DNA from 4 places in the Chromobacterium sphagni genome. Region 2 is predicted to be linked to each of the others. Evidence: predicted binding sites of a transcription regulator. Region 2 holds the regulator's gene; each other region holds the start of a gene.

Region 1 (7,112 bases), 470 kb from region 2:
GTCAGCAGGATCTGGGCGGTCTGCAGGCCGAAGGAGCGGAAGGCGCTTTCATAGGCCTGGCACAGTCCCATCTGGCCGACGGCGGCGGCGGCCTGCAGCTCGTGCACGCCCTTGGGACGCACGGTCCAGCCCAGGCGCTGGCAGCCTTCGGCGATGGCGCCGCTGGAAACCAGCACCACCTGCTTGCCGCGGCGCTTGAGTTCGGCGATTTCCGCGGCCCAGCGCGCCAGGGCATTGAGATCCAGACCCTTGCCATCGTTGGTTACCAGGCTGGAGCCGACTTTGACCACGATACGGTCGGAAGCGTGAATCACCGAGTGCATCAACAGACCTCGCTATGAAAGCAGATAATTATAGAGAGGTCAGTGTAACCGAAAAAGCGGCGGGCTTGAGCCAGGTCAAAAGTACTCGCTGGGGCGGTATTCCATCAGCTGGAAATGCGGGGATTGCTGCAGCAGCTTGCCTGCGCGTATCAATCGCTCGCCCTCGCCGTCGCGCAGGCGAAACTCGCGCAACTGGCTGAATTGACGGCCAGTCAGCAGCAGCAATTCAGGGCGGCCGGCTGCGGCGGGCAGTAGCAGGCCGCGTTGGAAATTGTCGCCGCTATGGGTGATGCTGGGCATCGCCAGCACTGGCTGCGGCTGGCGGCCGAGGATTTCCACGCCGCATTCCACTTCCTTGCCGGTAGGCTGCATCAGCACCCAGCGCACCGAGCACAGCTGGATCTCGCCCGGCTGATCCGGCGGCTGCAGCAACAGCACCTCGCCAGCGCGCAGCGTCTGGTCGCGCGGCAGGCCGCGCAGCAGGTAGCCGGATTCGCTCTGGTTGACCATGACCAGCAGGCAGGAAGGGGGAGGCGGCCGCAGGCGGGCGTTTTCTTCTTCGCCGCCAGCCCCGGCAAGCTGCCAGCCGTTGCCGTTGACCCGGTGCCAGATCGACGGGACGGTGGTGGTGACCTCCACCACCGTCCGGGTGTTTTCGCGGCCGTGCTTGCGGCGGCGCGGGTGCTGCCATTCCTCCACCAGGCTGCCCAGGAGCTGGGTTTCGTCATTGGTGGGCGCGGCGCCGGCGCCGGCGGCGGATTTTTGCAGCTGCTCCAGGCTGCGGCGCATGGTGCTGAGCGCGCCGGTCAGCTCCAGCAGGCTGCAGCGGCTCTGCAGCGAGCCGGGGGTGACCAGCAGGTAGCGCGGCGGATTGTCTTCCTGCGGATCCAGCAGGTAGCCGTGGCGGTTGTCGGGCAGCTCGGCCACCGGCAGCAGCGACACCTGGCGGGCCAGGTCGTAGATCAGCTGACGCGCCAGCTGCATGTCTGCGAGCGACAGGCGGTTGGTGGAGGTGAGGCCCAGCAACAGGATCTGGCGGTAGATGGTGGCCAGCGAGTCGTCGTTGGCCAGCGCCTTGTCCTGCCAGCCGCGCTCTAGCGCCAGCGCGTACAGTTGGTGACAGTCCAGCCAGAAGCCGTCAGGCAGCGGGCAGTAGTTCTGCTGGCTGCTGTTCAGGTACTGCCGCGCCGCCATCATGGTGTACAGCAGCAGTTCGATCTTGGGCTGGTCGCGATCGATCAGCCCCTGCCTGCTCAGCTTCTCGTTGAGGGTCTGCTTGAAGGCGATGAACAGGTTGGCGAACAGCTTGACGCTGAGCACGGCCAGCAGCCGGGTCTTGGGCGAGGCCAGAATGTCGTTGTGCTGGATTTCGGCTTCCAGCAGCGGATAGTAGCGGTCCAGCGCCTTCAGATAGAGCTGGAGCAGCTTGTAGCGTTGCATCGGGTCCAGCGGAGTGCGGCCCAGGTGGTACAGCGCCTGGCCAAGCAGCCGCCCGCACTCCGTCAGATCGGTGTAGGGAAGGCGCTCCAGCCAGGCTGCCACGCTGGCCGGCTGGGTGTCGACGAGTTGCGGGTCCATATCCTTCTTCGGCAAGACGAATGACGGCATCCGGGCAGGGCTCCGAGCTGGGTCGCTGCATATTGTCGGGAATGGTCGGACGGGGCTGGCGGCTCAGGGCAATCGCGTTTCCACGCCCGCCGCGCCGGCGCCGCCGGCCAGGACCTCGTCCAGCGCCGCGCAGCTTGCCTCGATCAGCCAATCCATCTCTTCGTTGCTCAGGGTGTAAGGCGGCATGAAGTAGACCGTCCGGCCTATCGGCCGCAACAGACATCCGCGTTTCAGCATGGCCGAAAAAAAGGCCAATGCAAAGTCGGAGCGCCCGGTTTCGACGTCGAAGGCCCAGATCATGCCGCAATGGCGGAAATGGCGGATTTCCGGCCGCGCGGCCAGCGGCTGCATCCGCCGGGTGAATTCCGCCGCTTTTTGCCGATTGGCGGCCAGCACATCGTCGGTTTCGAAGATGTCCAGCACCGCCAGCGCGGCTCGGCACGCCAGCGCGTTGCCGGTATAGCTGTGCGAATGCAGGAAGCCGCGCGCGACGTCGTCATGATAGAAGGCTTGATAGACGTCGTCGCGGGTCAGCACGCAGGACAAGGGCAGGAAGCCGCCGGTGATGCCTTTGGACAGGCACAGGAAGTCCGGCACGATGCCGGCTTGCTGGTAGGCGAAGAAGGTGCCGGTGCGGCCGAAGCCGACCGCGATCTCGTCGGCGATCAGGTGCACCTGGTAGCGGTCGCACAGCCGGCGCAGTTCCGCCAGGTAGGTCGGATCGTACATCGCCATGCCGGCTGCGCCCTGCACCAGCGGCTCGACGATGACGGCGGCGATTTCGCCGGTGTGCTTGGCCAGCAAGTTCTCCATCGCCCGCGCGGCGCGCAGCGCCGTATCCGCGGCGCTTTCTCCCGGCGCCGCCTGGCGGGCGTCCGGCGAAGGCGCGCGCAGGCCCGGTTTGAGCAGGTCGGCGTAGGTGGATGAAAACAGCGGCACGTCGGTGACGGCCAGCGCGCCGATGGTTTCGCCGTGGTAGCTGTTTTCCAGGCTGATGAAACGGGTCTTGCCGCTGTGGCCGCGGTTCTTCCAGTAGTGGAAACTCATTTTCAACGCGATTTCGGTGGCGCTGGCGCCGTCCGAGCCGTAGAAGGCGTGACCCAGGCCACTCAGCGCCGCCAGCCGTTCGGACAGCTCCACCACCGGCTGGTGGGTGAAGCCGGCCAGCATCACGTGTTCCAGGCTGTCCAGCTGATCCTTGATCGCCTGCTTGATGCGCGGCTCGCCGTGGCCGAACAGGTTGACCCACCAGGAACTGACGCCATCCAGATAGCGCTTGCCGTCAAAGTCGGTGAGCCAGACGCCGTCGGCGCCGGCGATGGGAACGATGGGAAGGCTTTCGTGGCGTTTCATCTGAGTGCAGGGGTGCCAGACGGCGGCGAAGCTGCGTTGCAGCCAGGCTTGATTGCTCATGCGACGGGTTCCGATAAGGAGAAAGGCGATGCTAGCACAGTCCGCGCGGCGGCTACGAGGTGACGAAAAACGTCAGTTTATGCCCTATGGCGACAGCTTGAAGCAATCGCCGCCGCATCTGCGCAGGCTGCGGCCGGCCTGGCATGCTTCCTGCTGAATGCAGTGGACATGCATAGGGCGGTCTCCGTCCGGAATCCGCAGACGAGACTGGCGGCTGGCGAGGCCGCGGTCATTTCATTCGGCGAAGCTTGGCAATCCGGGAGTTCAGACATGAAGAGAAAGCAGATCCAGCAGGGTTTCACCCTGATCGAATTGATGATCGTAGTGGCTATCGTCGGCATCTTGGCGGCCATCGCGATTCCGGCTTATCAGGACTACACCAAGCGGGCGCGGGTGACGGAAGGCCTGGCGCTGGCCGATGCGGCCAAGACCGCTGTCACCGAGTACTACTCGTCCAACAATGCTTTCGCTGCATCCGGCTCTGCGCCTTTCAACTCCACCTACGGCCTGGCCGGCGCGGCGTCCATCACCGGCAACTCGGTCAGCCAGGTGTCGGTGCTGGCCAGCGGCGTGATCCAGATCACCTATAACAGCACGGTGTCCAGCGGCGCCCAGCTGGACCTGGTGCCGGCGATTACCTCCGGCTCGGTGCAATGGACCTGCACTTACACCGGTACCGGCGGCGGCGCGACTGCGATCTCGACGCAGTTGCTGTCTAATTGGGTGCCGACCAGCTGCCGTCAATAAGCGCGGCAGCGAAATAGATGGAACGAGAGGCACTGCGGTGCCTCTTGCCTTTCCGGCGAAGGCGGGCAGCCTTGTCGTCAGGAGACGCGTAACATGCAGAACAGACCAACCCAGCAGGGTTTCACCTTGATTGAACTGATGATTGTGGTGGCGATCATCGGCATTCTGGCGGCCATCGCGATCCCGGCTTATCAGGACTATGTCAAGCGGACGAGGGTGGCCGAAGGTTTGGCGCTGGCCGACGCCGCCAAGACCGCCGTTACCGAGTACTACGCCAACAAGAACGCATTCGCCAGCACCACGCCTTACAACAGCGCCTACGGCTTGGCCACGGCGGCGTCGATTACCGGTAACGCGGTGAGCAGCGTGTCGGTGCTGGCCAGCGGCGTGATTCAGATCACCTACAACAGCACGGTGTCCAGCGGCGCCCAACTGGACCTGGTGCCGGCCTTGTCTTCCGGTTCGATCCAGTGGACCTGCACCTATACCGGCACCGGCGGCGGCACCAATGCCATTTCGACCCAGCTGCAGGCCAACTGGGTGCCGGCCACCTGCCGTTTGTAAGGCTGGGCGCGGCTGGCGCCGCTTTCCAGCGGCGTCGCGCATGACGTGTCAATGAACCGCTTGGCTGCGTATAATCACTGCATTCGATCGCGGATAAAGCCCGATGCAGAGTCAAGCCCAGTCGACCGGCAAAGCCGGATGGAACGATGTTTTGTTGCATGTCTTCTTCTGCTTTTGTTTTGTGTTTCCCTTTCTCAATTGCGCCCGCTATACGCCGCTGCAGGACTGGTGGACCAACGCCAGCGTGGTGTTCGCCATCGGCATCGCCGGGCTGTTCGTCTTCCGCCGCCGGCAAAGCGGCGTGAGAGTGCCGCTGGCGGCGCTGGCGCTGACCGCGCTGCTATTGTGGCTGTCATTCAGCAACGGCCTGTTGTTGGATAACTACCAGCCGGCGATTCTGGGTATCGGCAGCTTGGCGGTGATGTTGCTGCTGGCTGTGTTCCTGGCCAACCGGCTGCGGCCCGACCTGGCGCAGGTTTGCGTCATCCTGGCGTCCTGCCTGCTGCTGGGCAGTTGTCTGCAAATCGTGTTGGGCGGCATCCAGGTGCTGGACTTGGCTCGCTATACCCGCGGCTTGGTGATGTTGAATTACCTGACGCCGACCGAGGTGATGGGTAATGTCGGCCAGCGCAACCAGTATGCGCAGTACCTGAACTGGGGCGTGGTGGCGGCCTGCTATCTGTATGGCCGGCGGCGGCTGCGCGGCGGTTTTTGCGGTTTGCTGGTCTTGTTCCAGTTGTTGTTCATTACCTGGTCCGGCGCGCGGCTGCCCTTGGCATACTGCCTGGGAGTCTGCCTGCTGGCCTGGTTTTGGCAGCGGCGCGCGTCCGGTGACGAGACGCTGGCGCGGATGCTGCAGGCCTTGATGGCGGCGATGATCGTGCTGTCGCTGCTGCAGCTGTTCAATGAGCAGATCATCTGGCTTCTCAATTGGCTGGGCCTGCCGATTCATGCGCAAAGCGGTTCCGAGCGGTTGTTGGACGCCGGCTTCGGCGCCCGGCGCCGCATCGAATGGACCAAGGCCTGGATGGTGTTTCAGCAGCATCCCTGGCTGGGAGTGGGGCTGGAGCGTTATCCGGAGCAGTCCGTTTGGCTGGAAGCTTTCGGCGGCCTGCCCAAGTATCCGGAAGCCGTGTTGTTCACCCAGAGCCATAATCTGTTTTTCCAGTTGTTGGCTGAAACCGGGTTGCCGGGGACTCTGATCGTGGCATTGGGCCTGGGTGGGTGCCTGTTGCCGTTTTTCGGACGCGGCCGGCAGAGTCCGGAAAACCTGTTGCTGATCAGTATCGCGATGATGCTGTTGATCCACAGCATGTTCGAGTTCCCTTTGTGGTACCTGCCCTTTCTGGCGATGCTGGTGACGGTGTGCACGCTGTCGCCGGCGCGGTCGTGGCAGGCGCCGACCCGCACCGCGGTGCTGAGGCTGGCTTGCATCGGCGGCGGCGCGTTGATGGCGGCGCATATCGTCAGCGGCGTAGCCATCTTCTGGCGGTTGGTGGAGTACAGCGCGCCCAGCCAGTCGGCGGCGGAGAACATCCGGCGGGTAAACTACCTCGGCAAGGTGGAGCTCAACCCGTTGTGGGTGGATCCCGCCGCGATGGTGATGGGCAACTATTTGTTGCCCAGCAAGCGGCATGTCGACATCGTGCTGCCGTTCTACCAGCGATTGGCGCTCAATCAGCCCTATATCGCCGTGCTGCAGCGGCTGAGCGTGTGCCAGGCGCTGGCCGGGCAGCCGGAGGCCGCCAGGCGGACGCTGGTGCAGGCCATCGCCAGCTACCCGGACGAGGTGTTGAAACTGGATGCCAGCCTGCAGTCCTGGCAGGAGCCGGAAGTGCGGCGGCTGGCCGAGCTGACCGGCAGGGTGAAAAAGATCTATCTGCAGCGCGGGGCCTACACCGATGCCGCCCGGATGGCGGCGGTGATGGCGGTGGCGTCTCCCGTCACGCGCAAACCCTTGTTTTAAGGCGTTTGTAACGCGCGGACACATTTGACTGGTTTTGCCGGCTGTGCGCATGCGGTATGCTGCCGGCTTTGTTGTTTCGACATCTGGCCCGCCATGACTTTTCAGAAAATTTCCGAGCGCCTGGCCCTGTTGGCATTGTGCCTGGTCGCCATCGTGCCGTTTGCCTCCCGCGTCCACTTTGTGCCGCTGCCGCAGTGGTTTGGCGAAATCAATGTGATCTGGCTGCTGCTGGCGGCCGGTATGCTGCTGCTGCCCGGTGGCAGGCTGTTCGACACCGTGCCGCGCGCCGGCTGGTGGTGTCTGCTGCTGGCGGGCATCTGGGCGCTGCAGCCGCAACTGGTCAGCCTGATGTTCCCGGGCATGAGCTACGCCACTGCGCTGGGCTGGCTGTCGCTGGCCTTGCTGGCGTCGGTTGCGGCCTCGCTGCGCGGCGCCTTCGGCGAGCGCGAGTTCGCGGTATGGCTGGCGCGCGCTATCATCGTCGGCGGCCT
Region 2 (7,112 bases):
AGGAGCTGGTAAAGTTCATCGCGCATCCTGATACTCAGCATCTGCTCGCGCATCTGGCGGCTGGAAAACAGCTGCGCCAGTTCGGAAAGCACCTGCAGGTGCAGATCGGTGGCGTGCTCCGGGACCAGCAGCACGAACAGGCATTGCACCGGCTTGCCGTCCGGCGCGTCAAAGGGAATGGGCGCCTTCAGCCGGATGAATACGCCGGTGGCTTCCTTCAGGCCGCGCGCGCGGCCATGCGGGATGGCCACGCCTTGCCCCAGCCCGGTGGAACCCAGTTTTTCACGGCTGAACAGGCTGTCGAAGATTTCACTGCGAGCGATGCCGCGGGTGTTCTCCACCAGCAGGCCCACCTGTTCGAACACCCGTTTCTTGCTGGAGACGTCCAGATCCAGCAACACATGGTCCGGAGTCAGGATCTTGCCGATGAGATTCATATTGGATTATGCATGCGGCTCTTGGATAAACCTGGAATTCTACGTTGCCTTGATAGTACTGAAAACCGGCAAGCGCAAAGAAAAACGGGAACCGTATGGTTCCCGTGGCTTTCCTCAGGGGGTCACAGCGAGGCTTGGGAGACTTCGCCCGAGCTCTGCGCCCGGTGTTCGGTTAGCTTTTCCTTGTATTTCAATACTTGGCGGTCCAGCTTGTCCATCAGGAGGTCGATGGCGGCGTAAAGATCGGCTTCGGAGGCTTCGATGTGGATATCCTTGCCCGACAGGTGGACGTTGACTTCAGCCTTCTGAACCAGCTTGTCCACCGAGAGGGTGACGGAGATGTCGATCACGTGGTCGACGTGGCGGGTGATGCGCTCCAGTTTGCTTTCGATGTATTCACGCAGCGACGGGGTTACTTCCAGGTGCAGACCAGTTACTTTGAGGTTCATACCCTAGCTCCTTCTGGTGTTGGCCGCCCGGTCGGGTTGGCGGGCGGCATGTATTCCCCAAGGCTTGCTACAGCGCCTTGCGCAGATTCACCGCCGGAATCTGCATGGCTTCACGATACTTGGCTACGGTGCGTCTGGCAACCTGTATTCCCAGCTTGCCCAGCGCGTCGGCGATGGCGCTGTCCGACAGCGGCTTGCCGCGGTCCTCGCCGTCAATCATGCCGCGTATGTGAGCCTTGATGGCCGTCGCGGAGCATTCGCCCCCGCTGTCGGTTTCCAGCGAACTGCCGAAGAAATACTTGAGCTCGAACAGGCCGCGCGGGCAGAGCAGGTATTTCTGGCTGGTGGAGCGGGAAACCGTGGACTCGTGCAGGCCCAGCTCTTCCGCGATGTCCCGCAGGATCAGCGGCCGCATCGCCACCTCGCCGTGTTCAAAGAACAATTGTTGCCGTTCGACAACAGCTTCCGCCACTTTCAGGATGGTGTCAAATCGCTGCTGGATGTTTTTCACCAGCCAGCGCGCCTCCTGCAAGCGGCCGGACATTTCGCCGGCCTGGCCGCGCGAGTCGGCCAGCATGCGCTCGTACAGCCGGTTGACGCGCAGCCTGGGCATGGCGGCGCGGTTGAGCTCGGCCACCCAGCGGCCGCGCAGCTTCCTGACGCTGATGTCGGGAATCACGTAGTGGACGTCGCCGTGGGCGAAGCCGGTGGCAGGATGGGGGTTGAGACGGGCGATCAGGGCCTGGGCGGCGCGCAGTTCGGCGTCGTTGCAAGCCAGCAGTTTCTTCAGTCTGGCGTAGTCGCGGCTTCCCAGCAGCGCCAGGTGTTCGCGCGCGATGGCCTGCGCCAGCTGGTGGCCGGGCTCGCCGGCGGCCAAGCGCTGCAGTTGCAGCCCAAGCGACTCCGCCAGCGAGCGCGCGCCGACGCCGGCGGGGTCGAACTGCTGCAGCAGCTTGAGCCCAACCGCCAATTCGTCGCTTTCCAGCTCTAGCTCCAGCGGCAGGTGACTGGCCAGTTCGTCCAGGCTCAAGGGCAGGTAGCCGTCGTCATCCAGTTCCTCGATCAGCAGCCTGACGATGGCCTGGTCGCGGCCGGCCAGGGCGATTTCGCCCAGTTGCGCCAGCAGGTGTTCGCGCAGGCTGATCTGACAGGGAACATTGAGCATGGGGTCGTAATCGTCGTCGCCGCCTTGGCGGCTGCCGGCGCCCCAGTCCAGCAACTCGCCGCTGCCCGCGCCGTCGTCCTGATCGGCGACGCCCGCATCGTCCTTGACGGCTTCGGCGGTCTCGGCATCGCGCGGCTCGTCGCCGCGCTCCAGCAGAGGATTGTCCAGCAGGAAGCGTTCCACTTCGGTCTGCAGGTCCAGGGTGGACAGCTGCAGCAGCTTGATCGACTGCTGCAGCTGCGGCGTAAGCGTCAGCTGTTGCGATACCTTGAGCTGAAGGGCCTGTTTCATCGCTTACAGGTGGAAATGTTCGCCGAGGTAGACCTCGCGTACCTTGTCGTTGTTGACCAGCTCTTCCGGCTCGCCGGAGGCCAGCACCGAACCGTCGCTGATGATGTAGGCGCGGTCGCAGATGCGCAGCGTCTCGCGCACGTTGTGGTCGGTGATCAGCACGCCGATGCCGCGTTCCTTCAGGAAGGAGATGATCTTCTGGATGTCTATCACCGCGATCGGGTCCACGCCGGCAAACGGTTCGTCCAGCAGGATGAAGCGCGGGCGGGTGGCCAGCACGCGGGCGATCTCCACCCGGCGCCGTTCGCCGCCGGACAGCGACAGCGCGTTGCTGTCGCGCAGGTGGGCGATGTTGAGGTCGTCCAGCAGCAGGTCCAGTTCCTTTTCCAGCTCCTTGCCCTTGCGGCCGGAGATTTCCAGGATGGCGGCGATGTTTTCCTCAACCGTCATGCGGCGGAAGATGGACGCCTCCTGCGGCAGGTAGCCCAGGCCCAGCTGCGCGCGCTGGTGGATCGGGTAGCGGGTGATGGACGCGTCGTCCAGCGTGATGTCGCCGTCGTCGGCGCCGATTAGGCCGACGATCATGTAGAAGCTGGTGGTCTTGCCGGCGCCATTGGGGCCGAGCAGGCCCACCACTTCGCCGCTTTCGATCTGCAGGGATACGTCCTTGACCACGGTGCGCTTCTTGAAGCGCTTTTTCAGGCGGGAGACGGTGAGGACGCTGTGCTTCATGTTCATGGTTTGGCGGCTCCGGCGGCGGGCTTGGCGGCCGCGGGCTGCGAGGCGGTGTTCTTGGGTTGCAGGATGACCGTGGTGCGTCCCTTGCCGGCGCTGTTGGCGCCGCCGCCCTGCACCTGATAGGTCTCGGTCTGGGTGTCGTAGCTGATCACATTGCCTATCGCCAGGTCGCCGTTGCGCTTGACGCGGGCGTTGCCGGTGAGGATGGCGGTGTGGGCGGCGCTGCTGTAGTCCAGCTTGCTGGACTGGCCTTCCACCCAGCCGCCGTTGTTGTCCATTTTCTGGCGGAAGGTGACGATGCGGCCGGTGGCCTGCAGCGTCTGGTTGCCCTGTTTGTCCTGGGTGGCCACCACCTTGTCGGCGTTCAGGCGCAGCGTGCCCTGAATCACCACCACATTGCCTTCGCAAGTGGAGACGCCTTTGATCTGGTCCATGGTGCAACCGTTGTCGCTGGTGATTTCCATGGGCTTGGTGCTGTCGGCCTGCTCGGCGTGGGTCAGGGCGGAGGCAGCCAGCAGCAGGCTGGCCAGCAGGATGCGGGTCTTATTTGGCATAGATGATCTTGGTAGTGGACAACAGGTTGAGCAGGCCCAGCTGTTGCTGGTAGACAAAGCCGATGGAGTGGGCGACCGAGTTGCCCTGGTGGATTACCGCGGGCGCCTTGGTGCTGGCGACATGCTTGGCCGAATCCACCAGCATCACGCTGCTTTCCAGCCGGGTTTCCGGCTGCTTGCTGTCTGCGGGTTTGATCAGGGTGACTTTCTTGTCGAAGAAAGCCTGCTGGTTTTTATTGTTGTAGCGGCCGGATTCGCCGAAGACATGGTATTGCAGCACCCCTTGCTGGTATTGGTACAGGTCGGGGTTCTCGAAATAGGCGTCCGGCTTGCTGGGGTATTGCCACATGCGGGTGGCGATCAGACGGTCCGCCATCTTGCCGTGCAGGTCGAAATGGGTGGCCACCAGGTTTTCCGCCACGTATTCGGGCTTGTCAGGGTCCAGCTCGCGATGGCGGGTGTCCCAGCGCGAAATCTGGTCCAGCCACAGGGTGAGCATCGCGGTGAGCCCGATCAGCAGCACCGGAAACAGCCGGTGGGAGCGCAAGAGCCGAATCATGCCAGATACCTGGCGACGATGGCGTCAAAAGTGCCCTGCGCCTGCATGATCAGCTCGGCCAGCTCGCGCACCGCGCCGTGGCCGCCGGCGTTGCCGGTGACGTAATGACAGTGTTGGCGCACCTGCGGCGGCGCTTCCGGCACGGCGACGGCCAGGCCGACGCGGGTGAGGATGGGCAGGTCGATCAGGTCGTCGCCGATGAACGCGCACTCGTCGGCGCCGAGGCCGGTTTTTTCCAGCAGTTCGGCCAGCGCCACGCTCTTGTCGTGCACGCCGCCGTAGTAGTGGTCTATCCGCAGCGCGCGGGCGCGGTGTTCCACGCAGCGGTCGGCGCGGCCGGAGATGATGGCCAGCTGCACGCCGGTGGACTGCAGCAGGCGCAGCCCCAAGCCGTCCTGCACATAGAACGATTTGCTCTCTTCGCCCTGGGCGTTGTAGTAGATGCGGCCGTCGGTCATCACGCCGTCCACATCCATGATCAGCAGCTTCACCTTGCGGGCCTGCTCGGAAATCATGCGCATTGCTTGGTCCTTGCTGCCGCCAGCCCCGAGGGGCTGCGCGGCGAAATCAAAATACGCCGGCCTGCAGCAGGTCGTGCATGTGCAGCACCCCGCTCAGCTTGCCATCGGCGTCCACCGCCACCAGGCTGGTGATCTGGTTCTGCTTCATCACGAAACCGGCCTCGGCCGCCAACTTGCCGGCCAGTATGGTGCGCGGCGCGCGGCCCATCACTTCGTCTATCTTCAGGCTGTAGACATCGGCCGAGCGCTCCAGCGTGCGGCGCAGGTCGCCGTCGGTGTAGATGCCGTGCAGCGTGCCGTCGGCGTCGCAGACAGTGACCATGCCCAGCCGCTTGTGCGACATCTCCAGCAACGCGTCCTTCAGCAGCGTGCCCGGCGCCACGCGGGGCAGGGCGTCGCCGCTGTGCATCAGGTCGCTCACATGCACCAAGAGCCGCCGGCCCAGATTGCCGCCGGGATGCGACAGCGCGAAGTCGCCCTGGCCGAAGCCGCGGGCGTCCATCAGCGTCACCGCCAGCGCGTCGCCCAGCGCCATCTGCGCGGTGGTGCTGGTGGTGGGCGCCAGGCCCAGCGGGCAGGCCTCCTTCTCCACATGGGTGTGCAGCAGCACGTCGGCTTCCTTCGCCAGCGTGGAGTCGGCGCGGCCGGTCATCGCGATCAGGCGGATGCCCTTTAGCTTCAGCGCCGGCAGCAGCGCGGTGATCTCGTTCACTTCGCCGGAGTTGGACAGCGCGATCACGATGTCCTCCCCGGTGATCATGCCGAGGTCGCCGTGGGCGGCCTCCGCCGGGTGGACGAAGAAGGCCGGCGTGCCGGTGCTGGCCAGCGTGGCGGCGATCTTGCGGCCCACATGGCCGGACTTGCCCATGCCGGTGACGATGACGCGGCCCTTGCAGGCGAGGATGGCGTCGATCGCGGCAAGGAAGTCGCCGTTCAGGCGTTCGGCCAGGGTGACCAGCGCGGCGGCTTCGATTTGCAGAACCTCGCGCGCCATCTCCAGGCGGCTGGTGGCGTGTGTTTTTTCCATAAGGCAAAAGTATATCAAAGGTTATAATCGATTGACGCGCGAGCTGGTGCAACTTTTGCTTGGTCGTCGCATTTTCTCCGCTTTTCGTCCACCAGATATCCGTTTTTTCCCGGGAGATTCTACCGCCGATGCATTCCATGGCCCCCATCGTTCTCGTCCTGTTGGCTGCCGTGTTGGCGGTAACCTTGTGTCGCAGCCTGAAAGTCCCGCCGATGCTGGGTTATCTGGTGGTGGGCTTTCTGGCGGGGCCGGGCGTGGCCAGCCTGATTCCGCAAGGTGAGGAAACCGCCTTCCTGGGCGAGATCGGCATCGTGTTCATGATGTTCACCATCGGCCTGGAGTTTTCGCTGCCCAGGCTGAAGGCGATGCGGCAGCTGGTGTTCGGCGTCGGTTTTGCCCAGGTGGCGGTCACCATGCTGCTGGTGGCGCTGGCCATGGGCTATCTGACCGGCAGCCCGCTGACAGGTTTCGCCATCGGCGGCGCGCTGGCGATGTCGTCCACCGCCATCGTCAGCAAATTGCTGACCGAGCGGCTGGAGTTGAGCCAGCCGCACGGCCAGCTGGCGATCGGGGTGCTTTTGTTCCAGGACATCGCCGTGGTGCCGCTGTTGATCCTGCTGCCGGCTTTCGCCGGCCATAGCGACACCTTGTGGCTGGACCTGGGCAAGGCGGCGCTGAAGGTGGCGCTGGTGCTGGCGCTGCTGCTGTTCTTCGGCCAGCGGCTGGTGCGGCCCTGGTTTCACCTGGTGGCGCGCCAGCGTTCCGGCGAGTTGTTCATGATCAATGTGCTGCTGGTGACGCTGGGCGTGGCCTGGCTGACCGAGCTGTCCGGTCTCAGCCTGGCGCTGGGCGCCTTTGTCGCCGGCATGCTGATCTCGGAAACCGAATACCGCTTCCAGGTGGAAGAGGACATCAAGCCGTTCCGCGACATCCTGCTGGGTTTCTTCTTCATCACCGTCGGCATGCGGCTGCAGCTGTCGGTATTGTTCAGCCGCTTTGGCGAAGTGCTGCTGCTGCTGGCCTTGCTGCTGCCGCTGAAACTGGCGGTGGTGTTCGGCGTGGGCCGTGTGCTGGGTCACCGCGCCAACGATGCCATGCGTTCGGCGCTGGCGCTGGCGCAGGGCGGCGAATTCGGTTTCGTGCTGCTGGCGCTGGCGATGACGCTGGGCCTGGTGGCGCCGGGCACCGGGCAGGCCGCCATCGCCGCGATCCTGATTTCCATGCTGATCGCGCCCTTTCTCATCATGCACGGCGAGCGCATCACCCGCCGCCTGGTCAAGCAGGACTGGATGCTGCAGTCGCTGGATTTGCACCAGATGCTGGTGGCCGGCATGAGCAAGAGCGAGCATGTGCTGATCTGCGGCTATGGCC
Region 3 (7,112 bases), 280 kb from region 2:
AATGATGAGCGTACTGGAGCTTCGGCATCTGAAAAGCCTGCTGGCCTTGGCCGAAACCGGCAGCGTGTCGCAGGCGGCGCAAAGGGTTCACCTGACCCAGTCGGCACTGTCGCACCAGCTCAAGCAGCTGGAGGCGGGCTATGGCCTGTCGCTGTTCGAGCGCAAAACCCAGCCCTTGCGCTTCACGCCAGCGGGCGAGCGCCTGCTGGGCCTGGCGCGCGATCTGCTGGCACGGGTGGCGGCGGCCGAGCGCGATCTGGCGCGCATCCGTCAGGGGGAGGCCGGCGAAATCCGGGTGGCGGTGGAGTGCCATACCTGCTTCGACTGGCTGATGCCGGCGATGGACCAGTTCCGCCAGCACTGGCCGGCGGTGGAGCTGGACATCGTGTCCGGCTTTCACGCCGATCCGGTCGGCCTGCTGCTGTCCGACCGCGCCGATCTGGCCATCGTGTCCGAGGCCGAACCGCAGGCCGGCATCGTCCATCAGCCGCTGTTTTCCTACGAGATGGTGGCCATCGCCGCGCGCGAGCATCCGCTGGCGCACAAGGCGTGTTGGCAGGCGGCGGATTTTGCCGGCGAGACGCTGATCCATTACCCGGTGCCGGACGAGATGCTGGACCTGCTGCGCAAGGTGTTGCTGCCGATAGGCGTCAACCCGGCGCGGCGCACCGCCGAGCTGACCATCGCCATCATCCAGCTGGTGGCCAGCCGGCGCGGGGTGGCGGTGCTGCCGTACTGGACGGTGCAACCTTATCTGGAGCGCGGCTACGTGGTGGCGCGCCAGGTGGGGGACGGCGGCTTGCAGAGCGAGCTGTACGCGGCGCTGCGCGGCGAGGATGCCGCCCAGGTCTATATGCTGGATTTTCTGCAGACGGTGCGCGATTGCAGTTTCGCCGCCTTACCTGGCTTGTCGCCGCTGTCCAGTTGAACGCCGCGCTGGCACGGCCATGCGGTATTCATTCAGAATGACGCATGGCGCGCGGGCGGGCGGAGGCCAGTTGCCGGCGCCGCTTCCGCTGGGCTGGCCTCGAATCGCCTAGCGGATTTCCGGCTGTGATGGCGCGGGGCTTTATGTCAGCGCAGCTGAAGCAACAGGTAGTAAGCGACGTAAAGCCAGCTGAGAAAGCCGTGAATGATCGCCCAGAGCAGCGAGTGGTTGTGGGACCATGACAGGGCGACGGCTATCAGCGTCCCCAAGGTAAAGCCTGTGCGTGTTGCATTCATGAGCGGGATCCTGGATGGCGAATCGGGATTGGAGTGGGTTATACAATATATGTTGACAGCTTTTAAGCATTCGAACGAAAGATAGATCATTCAATGGGCATCAAACGACTCAACCACGCCGTGCTGTACGTCAGCGATGTGACCGGCAGCGCCGCTTTCTACCGTGACGTGCTGGGCTTCCGCCCCAAGGGCGACGCCGCCTCCAGCCGCGCGGTGTTCACCCAAGCCGCGCATTCCGACAACGACCACGATCTGGCGCTGTTCAGCCGCAATCTGGGCCAGCAGCGCTCGGGCCCGTTCAGCCCGCGCGGCGAGACTCCCGGCGCGCACGAGCCTGCCGCCGGCTTGTATCACCTGGCCTGGGAGGTGGACACGCTGAGCGAGCTCAAGCGCATCCGCGACCAACTTGCCGAGTTGGGCAAGCTGGGGATGGAGGAAGACCACGGCGTGCACAAGAGCGTCTACGGACACGATCCGGACGGCTTGCTGTTCGAGGTGTGTTGGTTTGTGCCGGAGGAATTGCAGACGGCAGCCGACAGGGAGCCGGCGGATGGCCAGCTGGATTGGACGCGCGAGCTGGCGCGTTTCATCGTGGAGTAAAGGTTTCCGGCAGGTAGCGCGCGCGCAGGATGGGCATCTGCCGCCACAGGCAGGCCACTTGGCGCGGATGCTGGCGAGCGTAGCCGGTGCTGAACACCCAGTAATAGGTTTTGCTCTGCAGCGGCGGCGAAAGCCGGCGGATCTTCAGTTCCGGGTGATGGCGCAGGTAGAGGTCGCCGGCCAGCTGGTGCAGCGCGTAGGCGTCGGTGCGGCCGGCCTGCAGCTTGGCGAAATTGTCGGCGATGCCGTGGCTTTCCTCCACCGGAACGCCGCGCGCCAGCAGGTCGCGCCCTATCGACCAGCCCTGGTTGATGCCTACCGCGCTGGAGAGGCCGCTCAGCTGATTGCCATTCCAGCGCAGCGGGCTGTCGTCCCTGACATAAAAAGCGTAACTGAAGGTGGCCATCCGCCGTTCCGGATCGGCTTGCCCCCGACGCAGCGGAAACGCCATCTGGCCGGCCCGTTCGCTCTTGTAGGACAGCAACAGCGCGCTGTCGATGCGGTTCAGCTCGAGATTCTGCACGATGCGCTCGCCGGGCTGGCGCAGGAACCGGCCAGCCAGCCGGCAGTGGCTCAGCGCCGCCTGGGCCAACTCGATGGCGCGGCCGCGCGGCGGGCTGGCGGCGGATGGGTCTTCAATCACGTAGGGGCTGGTGAGCGCGTCGCTGACGGCGATCTGGAGCGGGGCGGCCGACAGCGACAGCGGACATAGACAGGCCAGTGCGAGGACAGAGCGTGGCATGAAAAGAATCGGGTGGAGATTTTGCCCGATTCTATCAATAAATATTGAAAATTAGAGCTTTTTTCAGCGCTGATTGATTAATAATTGTCAGCCGGCATCGCCATGCTCCAGGCCCAGCTCCTGGATTTTGCGCGTCAGCGTATTGCGCCCCCAGCCCAAGAGATGGGCCGCCTCCACCCGCCGTCCGCCGGTGTGGGCCAGGCTGGCGCGGATGCAGCAGCTTTCGAAGCGCCGCGCCAGCTCGTCGGCGATGCCGCTTTCCCCCGCCTGCAGGCGGAGCCGGATTTCCTCCTCCAGCTGCCGGTCCCAGTCGCTGTCTTCGCGGCGGCTGGCGGCTTGGCCGTGCGGTTCGCGCAATTCCGGCGGCAGATCGGCCACTTCCACCGTCTGGCCCGGGGCCATCACGCAGATCCACTGGCACAGGTTTTCCAGCTCGCGCACATTGCCGGTGAAGACGCTGCGCTGGATCAGCGCCATCGCCGTCTCGGACAGCCGCTTGGGCTCCACTCCCAGTTGCGCGGCGCTTTTGGCCAGGAAGTGGCGGGTCAGCAGCGGAATGTCCTCGGGCCGCTCGCGCAGCGGCGGCAGCCGCAGCCGGATCACGTTGAGGCGGTGATAGAGGTCTTCGCGGAACTGGCCGTCGCGCACCCTCTGCTCCAGATTCTGGTGAGTGGCGGCGATCACCCGCACATTGGCCTTGATCGGCGTATGGCCGCCGACGCGGTAGAAATGGCCATCTGACAGCACCCTCAGCAGCCGGGTTTGCAGCTCGGTCGGCATGTCGCCGATCTCGTCCAGGAACAGCGTGCCGCCCTCGGCTTCCTCGAAGCGGCCGCGGCGGGTGGCCAGCGCGCCGGTGAAGGCGCCTTTCTCATGGCCGAACAGTTCCGACTCCAGCAGGTCCTTGGGGATGGCGGCGGTGTTGAGCGCGATGAAGGGCTTGCCGGCGCGCACCGAATGGCGGTGCAGCGCCTCGGCCACCCGTTCCTTGCCGGTGCCGGATTCGCCGGTGATCAGCACGGTGACGCTGGATTGCGCCAGCCGGCCGATGGCGCGGAACACGTCCTGCATCGCCGGCGCCTGGCCCAGCAGCACCGGCATCGCCTCCGGGCTGTCCGGGCCGGCGGCCTGCGCCTGGCTTTCCGCCAGCGCGCGCTCTATCAGCAGCACCGCCTGGTCGATGTCGAAGGGCTTGGGCAGGTACTCGAAGGCGCCGCCCTGGAAGGCGGACACCGCCGAGTCCAGATCGGAGTGGGCGGTCATGATGATCACCGGCAGCTGCGGGTGCTCGGTTTTGACCTTGGCCAGGAATTTCAGCCCGTCGGTGCCGGGCATGCGGATGTCGGAAATGATGGCCTGCGGCGTGGCGTCGTACAGAGCGTTGAGCGCGTCGTCGGCGCTGGCGAAGCTGTCGAAGCCGATGTCGGCGCGGGTGAGCGCCTTTTCCAGCACCCAGCGTATCGCCTTGTCGTCGTCGATGATCCAGACCGGCTTGGTCATAGGGTTGCCTCCTGAGCGTTCTTGTTGGTATCTGTCAGTTCGTGGTTTCGGTCAGCAGGGGCAGCAGCACGGTGAAGCAGGTCTGTCCCGGGCGCGATTCGAACTCTATGCTGCCGCCGTGCTGGTGGACGAAGGCCTGCGCCAGCGTCAGGCCCAGGCCGGTGCCTTCGGCGCGGCCGGTGACCAGCGGATAAAAGATATGGTCGCGGATGTCATCGGGGACGCCGGGGCCGTTGTCGATGATCTGCAGTTTCAGCGCCAGTTGGTGGCGCTTGCGCGCCAGCGTGGTCTGGCGCGCCACCCGGGTGCGCAGCACGATCCTGCCCTGGCCGCGCAGCGCCTGCACCGCGTTGTTGACGATGTTGAGCACCACCTGGATCAGCTGCTCCTTGTCGGCGGACAGCAGCGGCAGGCTGGTATCGTAGTCGCGGATCACCGCCAGTCCCTGCGGATGCTGGGCCAGCGCGATGCTGCGCACCCGCTCCAGCACCTCGTGGATATTGATCGGACCGCGGCTGTGGCTGCGGTGCGGCGCCAGCAACCGGTCCACCAGCGCCTGCAGCCGCAGCGCTTCCTCGGTGATGACCGCGGTGTATTCCTTCAGTTCGGGCCGGTCGGACAGCTCGTGCTCCAAGAGCTGCGCCGCGCCGCGGATGCCGCCCAGCGGATTCTTGATCTCGTGCGCAAGGTTGCGGATCAGCTCCCGGTTGGCCTGGTGCTGCAACAGCAGCCTCTCCTCGTTGGCTATCTTCAGCTGCTGGTCCAGCGGCCTCAGCTCGATCAGCGCCAGGCTGCCCTCGGCGTCCATGTCTATCGGCGTGATCGACAGCGCGACGTGCAGCACCGCGTCGTTGTGCTGCGGCTTGAGCTCCAGATCGTGTTCGATGTAGCTGGCGCCCTGCTGCAGCGCGGTGGACAACGCCTGCTGCAGCGCGGAGCTGGGCTGGAACAGCTCCAGCAGGCTGTGGCGCAGCATTTCGCGGCTGCCCAGCGCCAGCAGGTTTTCGCAGGCGGGATTGACGAAGCGCAGCGAGGCCGCGGCGTCGCAGATCAGCACCGGCGTGTCTAGGAGTTCCAGTCCGGCAAAGCTGGGTATCGGCATGAGGTTCCGGTTTCGGGTGGTCGGCGCGCGCGCATCGCGCATGACATTGCACAGCAATAAGCGGGCCAGCTCCAGGGCGGGCGGGGAGGCGCTGCGATGCGGCGCGGCGGAGCGCAGGTGTCGTAGTTTGCACCAACTTGGTGCAAGTAGCCATCACATGCCCAGTTCGCGTTTCAGCGCTTCGACATTCTTCTGGCGGTCGGTGACTTCGTCCTGCAGCTTCTGCACCCGGTCCAGGTATTTCTGATAGTTGCGGGCCTCGTCGCCCAGCCGGGTGGCCTTGCCATCGGCCAGCGCCTTCTTGGCGGCTTCCAGCGCCTTCACCTCGTTGGCCAGTTCCTGTTCCAGTATCTTCTTGCGGCCGCTGTTGCGCTGTTTCTGGGTGTCGGCGTCGACATTGGGGTAGCCGCCGGAGGCGGCGGGCTTGCCGGCGGACGCGCCGTTGTCCCTGCGGCTGGGATAGGACGACAGCGGGCTCAGCTTGATCGGCTGCGCGCCGCGTATCGGCACATTGGTGTAGGTGACGTTGCCGTTGGCGTCGACGTATTTGTAGATGGTGGCCGCCTGGGCGCCGCCGCAGGCCAGCAGCAGAATGAGGGCTAATGTTTTCATCGTCTGTGACTGGTTAGGGTGCTTTTGCATGATAAGCAAATCGGGCGGCGTCGTCATATAAGCTTAAGACGGGACGCAAAAAAACGGCAGCCGCGGCTGCCGTTTTTGCAAGCGCCGGTTGGCGTTTAAAGCGAGTAGTACATCGCGAATTCCACCGGGTGGGTGGTCATGCGGGTCAGGTTGACTTCCTGCATCTTCAGCTCGATGTAGGCGTCGATCCAGTCGTTGGAGAACACGCCGCCGCGGGTCAGGAACTCGCGATCCTTGTCCAGCGCGGCCAGCGCTTCGTCCAGCGACGCGCACACGGTCGGGATTAGCTTGTCCTCTTCCGGCGGCAGGTCGTACAGGTTCTTGTCGGCGGCGTCGCCCGGGTGGATCTTGTTCTGGATGCCGTCCAGGCCGGCCATCAGCAGCGCGGAGAAGCACAGGTACGGGTTGGCCAGCGGGTCCGGGAAGCGGGTTTCGATGCGGCGCGCCTTCGGGCTGGCCACGTGCGGGATGCGCACTGAGGCGGAGCGGTTCTTGGCGGAGTAGGCCAGCTTCACCGGGGCTTCGTAATGTGGTACCAGGCGCTTGTAGGAGTTGGTGCCTGGGTTGGTGATGGCGTTCAGCGCCTTGGCGTGCTTGATGATGCCGCCGATGTAGTACAGCGCGGTATCGGACAGGCCGGCGTAGCCGTCGCCGGCGAACAGGTTGACGCCATCCTTCCAGATGGACTGGTGCACGTGCATGCCGGAGCCGTTGTCGCCGACGATGGGCTTGGGCATGAAGGTGGCGGTCTTGCCGTAGCTGTGGGCCACGTTGTGCACCACGTACTTCAGGATCTGGGTCCAGTCGGCGCGCTGGGTCAGCGTGCTGAAGCGGGTGCCGATCTCGTTCTGGCCGGCGGTGGCCACTTCGTGGTGGTGCACTTCAACCGGTACCCCCAGTTCCTCCAGCAGGAGTACCATGGCGGAACGGATGTCTTGCGACGAGTCCACCGGCGGCACCGGGAAGTAGCCGCCCTTAATGCCCGGACGATGGCCCATATTGCCGCCTTCGAACTCTTCCGCCGAGGCCCAGGCCGCTTCTTCGGCCTTGATCTTGACGAAGCAGCCGGACATGTCGGCGCCCCAGGTGATGCTGTCGAAGATGAAGAATTCCGGCTCGGGGCCGAAGTAGGCGGTGTCGCCGTGGCCGGAGGCCTTCAGGTAGGCTTCGGCGCGTTTGGCGATGGAGCGCGGGTCGCGGTCGTAGCCCTTGCCGTCGGCCGGGTCGATCACGTCGCAGTGCATGAACACGGTCGGCTCGTCGAAGAACGGATCGATGCGGGCGGTGGATGGGTCGGCCATC
Region 4 (7,112 bases), 690 kb from region 2:
CTACATCAATTCAATGTTAGTCAAGGATTATTTCCGCCATGATGACCCTCTACTCCGGAATCACCTGCCCGTTCAGTCAGCGCTGCCGTATCGTGCTCTTCGAGAAGGGCATGGATTTCGAAATCATCGATGTGGATATCCATAACAAGCCGGAAGATCTGGCTGTGATGAACCCGTACAACGAAGTGCCGGTTCTGGTGGAGCGCGATCTGATCCTGCACGAATCCAACATCATCAACGAATACATCGACGAGCGCTTCCCCCACCCGCAGCTGATGCCGGCCGATCCGGTGATGCGCGCCCGCGCCCGCCTGTTCCTGCATCGTTTCGAGAACGAGCTGTTCATTTACGTGAAGACGCTGGAAGCCGGCGCTACCGGCAAGGAAGCCACCAAGGCGCGCGAAGCGATCCGCGACGGCCTGACCACCATCGCCCCCATCTTCTCCAAGCAGAAATTCATGCTGGGCGACGACTTCTCGATGATAGACGTGGCCATCGCCCCGCTGATGTGGCGCCTGGAGCACTACAACATCGATCTGGGCAAGAGCGCCGCGCCTATCCTGAAATACGCCGAACGCATTTTCCAGCGCCAGTCCTTCATCGACTCGCTGACTCCGTCCGAAAAGGCCATGCGCAAGTAAGGTGACGCGATGAGCTCCAGCACCAAGCCGTACATGATCCGGGCGCTGCACCAGTGGTGCGGCGACAACGGCTATACCCCCTACGTCGTGGTGTGGGTCAATGACCGTACCGATGTGCCGCTCGAGTACGTAAAGAACAACGAGATCGTGCTGAATATCGCCGACGGCGCCACCAAGAACCTGCGCATCGACAACGACTGGCTGTCGTTCTCGGCCCGCTTCGGCGGCGTGTCGCGCGACATCTGGGTGCCGATCGGCAATGTGATGTCGATTTTCGCCAGGGAAACCGGTGAAGGAATGGGTTTCGATGTCGAGCCGGTCGCCGAGGTCGAGTCCGGCTCCAAGCCGGCGGAGGCCGACGGCCAGCCGGCTCCGGAAGGCGACGATCCGGGGCCGAACCGCCCCAGCGGCCGCCCCAGCCTGCGCATCGTCAAGTAAGCCTGCATCCGTCACCAGTCAAACCGGCCGCCGCGCCGGTTTTTTCTTGTGCGATCCGCAAAAAAAACGGGGCACAAGTGCCCCGCAAGTCCCTTACACAACAATCGTTGCTCTGCCGGCGGCTTATTCCACCCGCTCGCCGTGCAGCACCACGTCCAGTCCTTCGCGTTCTTCGTCTTCCGCCACGCGCAGGCCGACCGCCAGATTCACCAGTTTCAGCAGGATGAAGGTGACGACGCCGCAGTAGACGATGGTGACGCCGACGCCCAATGCCTGGGTGGCCAGGCTGCCGTCGGCGCCGCCGATGTCCTTCACTGCGAACACGCCGGTCAGCAACGCGCCCAGGATGCCGCCGACGCCGTGCACGCCGAAGGCGTCCAGCGAGTCGTCATAGCCCAGCATGTGTTTCAGGCCGGTGGCGCCCCAGAAGCACACCACGCCGGCGGCCAGGCCGATGATCAGAGCGCCCTTGACGTCGACGAAGCCCGCGGCCGGCGTGATGGCCACCAGGCCGGCTACCGCGCCGGAAGCGATGCCCAATACCGAAGGCTTCTTCTTGGTGATCCATTCGGCGAACATCCAGGCCAGCGCAGCCATCGCGGTGGCGACCTGGGTGGTGACCATCGCCATGCCGGCGCGACCGTCGGCGGCGCCGGCGGAACCGGCGTTGAAGCCGAACCAGCCCACCCACAGCATGGAGGCGCCGACCAGGGTCAGGATCAGGTTATGCGGAGGCATCGCTTCCTTGCCGAAACCCACGCGTTTGCCCAGCACCAGCGCGGTCACCAGGCCGGCCACGCCGGCATTGATGTGAACCACGGTGCCGCCGGCGAAGTCCAGCACGCCCTTGTCGCCCATCCAGCCGCCGGGCGCCCAAACCCAGTGCGCCACCGGCACGTAGACCAGCAGCGACCACAGCGCCATGAAGATCAGCATCGCCGAGAACTTCATCCGCTCGGCGAAGGCGCCGGTGATCAGCGCCGGCGTGATGATGGCGAAGGTCATCTGGAAGGTCATGAACACCGATTCCGGGATGGTGCCCGCCAGCGGGTGCACCGCCAGCTTGCCGGCATCCTTCATGAATACCATGCCGTCCAGCATGAAGCGGGAGAGGTCGCCGATATAGGGCGTGCCGACGGTAAAGGCCAGGCTGTAGCCGATCACGGTCCACAGGATGGTGACCAGGGCGGTGATGGCGAAGCTTTGCATCAGCGTGGCCAGCACATTCTTCTTGCGCACCATGCCGCCGTAGAAAAGCGCCAGGCCGGGAATGGTCATGAACAGCACCAGGGCGGTGGAGGTCAGCATCCAGGCGGTATCGCCGGAGTTGATCACCTTGACCGCGGCCACCGCTGGGCCGGCCGGCGCATCGGCCAGAGCGGGCAGCGACAGGGCGGCAAGGCCGGAAGTCATTGCAGCGAGTGTCTTTTTCATTATGGTTTCCCCAGTTTGCAGACGGTTCAGACCGCGTCGGCGCCGGTTTCCCCGGTGCGGATGCGGATCACCTGTTCCAGCTCGTAGACGAAGATCTTGCCATCGCCGATCTTGCCGGTGCGGGCGGACTTCTCGATGGCTTCCACCACCTGATCGAGCAGGGCGTCGTCGATGGCGATTTCCAGCTTCACCTTGGGCAGGAAGTCCACGACGTACTCCGCGCCGCGATAGAGTTCGGTATGGCCTTTCTGGCGGCCAAAGCCCTTTACCTCGGATACGGTGATGCCTTGCACGCCGATAGCGGACAGGGCTTCTCGGACTTCGTCAAGCTTGAATGGCTTGATCACGGCGGTAACGAGTTTCATGGCGGTTCCTTCTCGGACGATCAAGTGAGGGACAACATTGGCTGCATCACGGATACGCATGAATCGTGCCAGGGCCTGGCGGGCGTTCTCTGAATTGTGGTGCACTGCAAAATGGACTGCTCTGGCCATTCAGGCACTTTCCTTGTGCGCATTGCCTGTTTAATCTGCACTGTTTTGGTGCGATGCTGCGCTGCGCCATGCCGGAGGGGGGCGGTGGCGATGTCCGGCAGACAAGTGGTATGGGACGAGGATGCCCATGGGGACAGGAAAGCGCGAGCCGCGCGCGGCTTTTTGCTACACTCGCTTTAAGTTACGACACACGCAGGAGTGATCACCATGTTGAGCCAGAAACTGTTTGAAGAAATCAGCGCCAAGATCAGCGAAACCATCGCCGCCAGCCCGGCCAAGGATCTGGAAAAGAACGTGAAGGCCATGATGGCTTCCACCTTTTCCAGGATGGATTTGGTGACGCGCGAGGAATTCGATGTCCAGCAGGCGGTGCTGGCCCGCACCCGCGAACAACTGGCCGCGCTGGAGGCCCGCTTGGCCAGGGTGGAAGCGGCGGCCTTCCCCGACGAGGCCGCGGCCCGCGTGGAGGAGCAGTCGGAACTCGGCCACTCCTGAGCCGTCATGACGCTGGCGCTGGTGGCGAGCAGGGCCCTGTCCGGGCTGGATGCCCCGGAGGTTGCCGTCGAGGTGCACCTCGCCAATGGGCTGCCGGCCTTCAATATCGTTGGTCTGCCCGATACCGAGGTGAAGGAAAGCCGCGACCGCGTGCGCGCGGCCATCCTGACTTCCGGCTTTGAATTCCCCGCCCGCAAGATCACCGTCAATCTTGCGCCGGCGGATCTGCCCAAGGATTCCGGCCGCTTCGACCTGCCCATCGCCATCGGCATCCTGCTGGCTTCGGGCCAGGTGCAGAACCCGGACATTTCCCGTTACGAGTTTGCCGGCGAGCTGGCGTTGAGCGGCGCCTTGAGGCCGGTGCGCGGCGCGTTGGCGATGGCTTGCCAATGCCATGCAGCGGGGCGCGCCTTCATCCTGCCGGCGGCCAGCGCGGTCGAGGCGGCGGTGCTGGCGGACGCCAGCATCTACGCCGTGCAGTCCTTGCTTGAGGCCTGCGCCTTTCTCAACGGCCTGCAGCCCTTGCAGCCCTTCGTCGCGGATGGCGGGCGCGATTGGCCGAACTATCCCGATCTTCAGGATGTCAAAGGCCAGACGGTTGCCCGCGGTGCGCTGGAAATTGCGGCGGCGGGGGGCCACAGCCTGCTATTGATGGGGCCTCCCGGCACCGGCAAGTCGATGTTGGCCGCGCGGCTGCCCGGCCTGCTGCCGCCCTTGTCGGAGCAGGAGGCGCTGGAGTCCGCCGCGCTGCTGTCGTTGGGGTCGCAGGGTTTTCTCGCGGCCAGGTGGCGGGTGCGGCCGTTCCGGGCCCCGCACCACACCGCGTCGGCGGTGGCGCTGGTGGGCGGCGGCAGCGACCCCAGGCCCGGTGAGATCAGCCTGGCGCATCATGGCGTGCTGTTTCTCGACGAGCTGCCGGAATTTGACCGCCGGGTGCTGGAGGTGTTGCGCGAACCGATGGAGAGCGGCGTGATCCATATCTCGCGCGCGGCGCGCCAGGCCAGTTTCCCGGCCCGGTTCCAGCTGGTGGCGGCGATGAATCCCTGCCCCTGCGGTTACCATGGCCATCCTTCGGGCCGTTGCCAGTGCACGCCCGAGCAGGTGGGGCGATATCGGGGTAAAATCTCCGGTCCCTTGCTGGACCGGATTGATCTGCATGTCGAGGTGCCGGCATTGAGCGCGGCGGAACTGCAGTCGGCGAGTCCGGGCGAAAACAGCGAGCGGGTGCGGGCCAGGGTGCATGCGGCCAGACAATGTCAGCTGGAGCGCCAGGGCGGCTTGAACTCGGCTTTGCAGGGGCTGCCGCTGGAACAGCATTGCCAGGCCGATGCGGACGCTCTGGCCGTGCTGGGCAAGGCCTTGCAGCAGCTTGGCTTGTCGGCGCGCGCGTATCATCGGATACTGCGGGTTTCGCGCACCATCGCCGATTTGCAGGGCGAGGCGAAGATAGGCCGTAACCATGTATTGCAGGCGATTCAGCTCCGGCGCGTGATGCAGGGCAATGCCTGATAGAATTCTCAATCCAACCCGGATGGCATGCTTGCCGTCCGTTTGACATAGCGGTAGTGGTGAATGGCTAATCGAGATCTGAAAAACTCCCCCCGTCCCTCGCGTGGACGCAGCAATTCGTCTTCGTCGCGCAGCGGCGGCGGCGGCATGATGGCGGGCATCATCATCGGCCTGATCGTTGGTGTGGCGGTGGCGGTGGGATTGGCAATGTATCTCAATCGTTCGCCGGCGCCGTTCCAGGCCAAGGGCGAACACAAGCCGGACGCCGCCTCGCAGGCGCCGACCGAACTTTTGGCGCCGGGAACCCGCATTTCCGATGCCGCTTCCGCCACTGCGCCGACCACGCCGCCGGCTGCGCAGCAACAGCCGCCGCAGGCGACGCTGGACTCCACCGACACCGTGCCTCTGCCGCCGCCGGCGGTTGCGCATGAGGCCAAGCCGAAGCCGGCCGCGCAAGCCAAAAGCGCAAAAGACGACCAGCGCTTCGATTTCTACAAGATTCTGCCTGGCCAGGTGGACGCGGTGACGTCCGATGCCAAAGGCAACCGCGCTGCGGAACCTTCCCCCTCGACGCCTGCCAAAAAAGTTTATCTGCAGTTGGGCGCATTCCAGAACCAGGACGATGCGGACAACCTGAAAGCCAAACTGGCGTTGTTGGGAGTGGAGGCCAAGATCCAGTCCGTCAATGTGCCGGACAAGGGCATGGTGCACCGGGTGCGAGTGGGGCCGCTCGTCCGCCAGGATGAGGTGGACCGCATCCGTGCTCAGTTGAAACAGGACGGCATCAACGCCAATGTGGTGAAGGCCGAATAGTCGCTATCTCAAAATACGGGAAAACAAGATGAAGAAATGGTTGCTGATGGTGTTGCTGGCGGTGAGCGGCATGGCGAATGCCGCCATCGAACTGGGCAAGGATTACACGCTGTTGAGCACGCCGCAGCCGGTGGCCAATCCCAAGAAGGTGGAAGTGATCGAGTTCTTTTCCTACCATTGCATCCACTGCTATGACGATGATCCGGCCTTCCAGTCCTGGGCCAGCAAGTTGCCGGCTGATGTGAGCTTCCGCAAGGAACAGATCGTCTGGCAAAAGTCGATGGAAGGCTTCGCGCGGATGTTCGCCACTTTCAACGCCACCGGCACTTTCGACAAACTGCATCGCGCGGCCTTCGACGCCCAGATCAAGCAAAGAGTCGATCTGTCCGATTCCAAGCAGTTCGCCAGCTGGATCAAGCAGCAGAAGGGCGTGGACAGCGGCAAGTTGCTGCAAACCTACAATTCCTTCGGCATCAACGCGCAGGTGGCCCGCGCGACCAAGATCACCCGCGATTACCAGATACAGGGCACCCCCACTGTCATCGTCAACGGCAAGTATGTGGTGGTGACCAGCACGCCGGATCGCATGATCCAGGTGATGAACGAGTTGATCGCCAAGGCCCGCAGCGAGAAGAAGTAAGCGGGCTTTGCTGGGAAGGGGGCGGCGCCGGCCGCCTTTTTTATTGCTGGCGATAATTTGCAGATATTTTTAAAAAACAATTGACGTATTTGAAAAATCTATTTAATATTCAATCTCTCTGACGCGGGGTGGAGCAGTCTGGTAGCTCGTCGGGCTCATAACCCGAAGGTCGTAGGTTCGAATCCTGCCCCCGCAACCAAATATTAAGCAAAAGGCCAACTTCTTAGAAGTTGGCCTTTTGCTTTTCCAGATTTTGTGGCGGCGGTTAAGCGAGTTATCTCCTTGTCGGTCGCTGCCGATTCCTGAGCTCGGGCTACTTGTTCCCCAGGCCGCGCTACCACTCCTCATCGCTGGCTCATAGGCTTCTTGTCCACAAGCAGAACGTCTTGCCGGGTCAATTTTTCACGGCAATGCGCAGCCTGCATCTTGGCACATTGATGATCGCATCAATCATTTAATGACATAAAACAATAATTTAATATTTTTAATGACAATAAAATGTTGAATGTAATTTTTTATTGTGATAATGTATGTCAATTGAATTTTTAATGTGATGGACCGCCTCCATTGGCGGCAGTCAGTCAGGAGAAATCATGTTGCAAGAAATGTCTGATGTGACGTTGGTGCGTCGTGACGATATTCCGTCTA

The links. The regulator sigma-54, encoded in region 2, starts transcription at its own class of promoters, with help from an activator protein. The targets are predictions, from matches to a motif close to CTGGCACGCTTCATGCTT.
Region 1: a site for sigma-54 is predicted at 3,483-3,500, ahead of BI347_RS09105 (pilin). Genes of this name have one in related genera too.
Region 3: a site for sigma-54 is predicted at 5,220-5,237, ahead of glnL (nitrogen regulation protein NR(II)). Genes of this name have one in related genera too.
Region 4: a site for sigma-54 is predicted at 2,933-2,950, ahead of glnK (P-II family nitrogen regulator). Genes of this name have one in related genera too.

The regions. Positions count from the first base shown of each region.
Region 1 is NZ_MKCS01000001.1:1,923,314-1,930,425, forward strand. Features, by position in the region: gene proB (glutamate 5-kinase) at 1-323, opposite strand, end outside; gene BI347_RS09095 (hypothetical protein) at 399-1,931, opposite strand; gene BI347_RS09100 (adenosylmethionine--8-amino-7-oxononanoate transaminase) at 1,995-3,344, opposite strand; gene BI347_RS09105 (pilin) at 3,615-4,091, shown strand; gene BI347_RS09110 (pilin) at 4,185-4,655, shown strand; gene BI347_RS09115 (PglL family O-oligosaccharyltransferase) at 4,759-6,621, shown strand; gene BI347_RS09120 (PglL family O-oligosaccharyltransferase) at 6,715-7,112, shown strand, end outside.
Region 2 is NZ_MKCS01000001.1:1,456,481-1,463,592, forward strand. Features, by position in the region: gene ptsN (PTS IIA-like nitrogen regulatory protein PtsN) at 1-437, opposite strand, end outside; gene hpf (ribosome hibernation-promoting factor, HPF/YfiA family) at 560-886, opposite strand; gene BI347_RS07030 (RNA polymerase factor sigma-54) at 954-2,342, opposite strand; gene lptB (LPS export ABC transporter ATP-binding protein) at 2,346-3,074, opposite strand; gene lptA (lipopolysaccharide transport periplasmic protein LptA) at 3,077-3,634, opposite strand; gene lptC (LPS export ABC transporter periplasmic protein LptC) at 3,624-4,193, opposite strand; gene BI347_RS07050 (KdsC family phosphatase) at 4,190-4,714, opposite strand; gene BI347_RS07055 (KpsF/GutQ family sugar-phosphate isomerase) at 4,761-5,741, opposite strand; gene BI347_RS07060 (monovalent cation:proton antiporter family protein) at 5,870-7,112, shown strand, end outside.
Region 3 is NZ_MKCS01000001.1:1,174,207-1,181,318, forward strand. Features, by position in the region: gene BI347_RS05655 (LysR family transcriptional regulator) at 2-928, shown strand; gene BI347_RS24130 (hypothetical protein) at 1,075-1,224, opposite strand; gene BI347_RS05660 (VOC family protein) at 1,318-1,824, shown strand; gene BI347_RS05665 (substrate-binding periplasmic protein) at 1,811-2,566, opposite strand; gene ntrC (nitrogen regulation protein NR(I)) at 2,654-4,066, opposite strand; gene glnL (nitrogen regulation protein NR(II)) at 4,101-5,168, opposite strand; gene BI347_RS05680 (DUF4124 domain-containing protein) at 5,322-5,780, opposite strand; gene glnA (glutamate--ammonia ligase) at 5,906-7,112, opposite strand, start outside.
Region 4 is NZ_MKCS01000001.1:2,147,492-2,154,603, forward strand. Features, by position in the region: gene BI347_RS10175 (glutathione S-transferase N-terminal domain-containing protein) at 39-641, shown strand; gene BI347_RS10180 (ClpXP protease specificity-enhancing factor) at 651-1,079, shown strand; gene BI347_RS10185 (ammonium transporter) at 1,203-2,513, opposite strand; gene glnK (P-II family nitrogen regulator) at 2,540-2,878, opposite strand; gene BI347_RS10195 (accessory factor UbiK family protein) at 3,215-3,502, shown strand; gene BI347_RS10200 (YifB family Mg chelatase-like AAA ATPase) at 3,509-5,011, shown strand; gene BI347_RS10205 (SPOR domain-containing protein) at 5,075-5,824, shown strand; gene BI347_RS10210 (thiol:disulfide interchange protein DsbA/DsbL) at 5,853-6,464, shown strand; tRNA gene BI347_RS10215 (tRNA-Met) at 6,587-6,663, shown strand; gene BI347_RS10220 (cupin domain-containing protein) at 7,058-7,112, shown strand, end outside.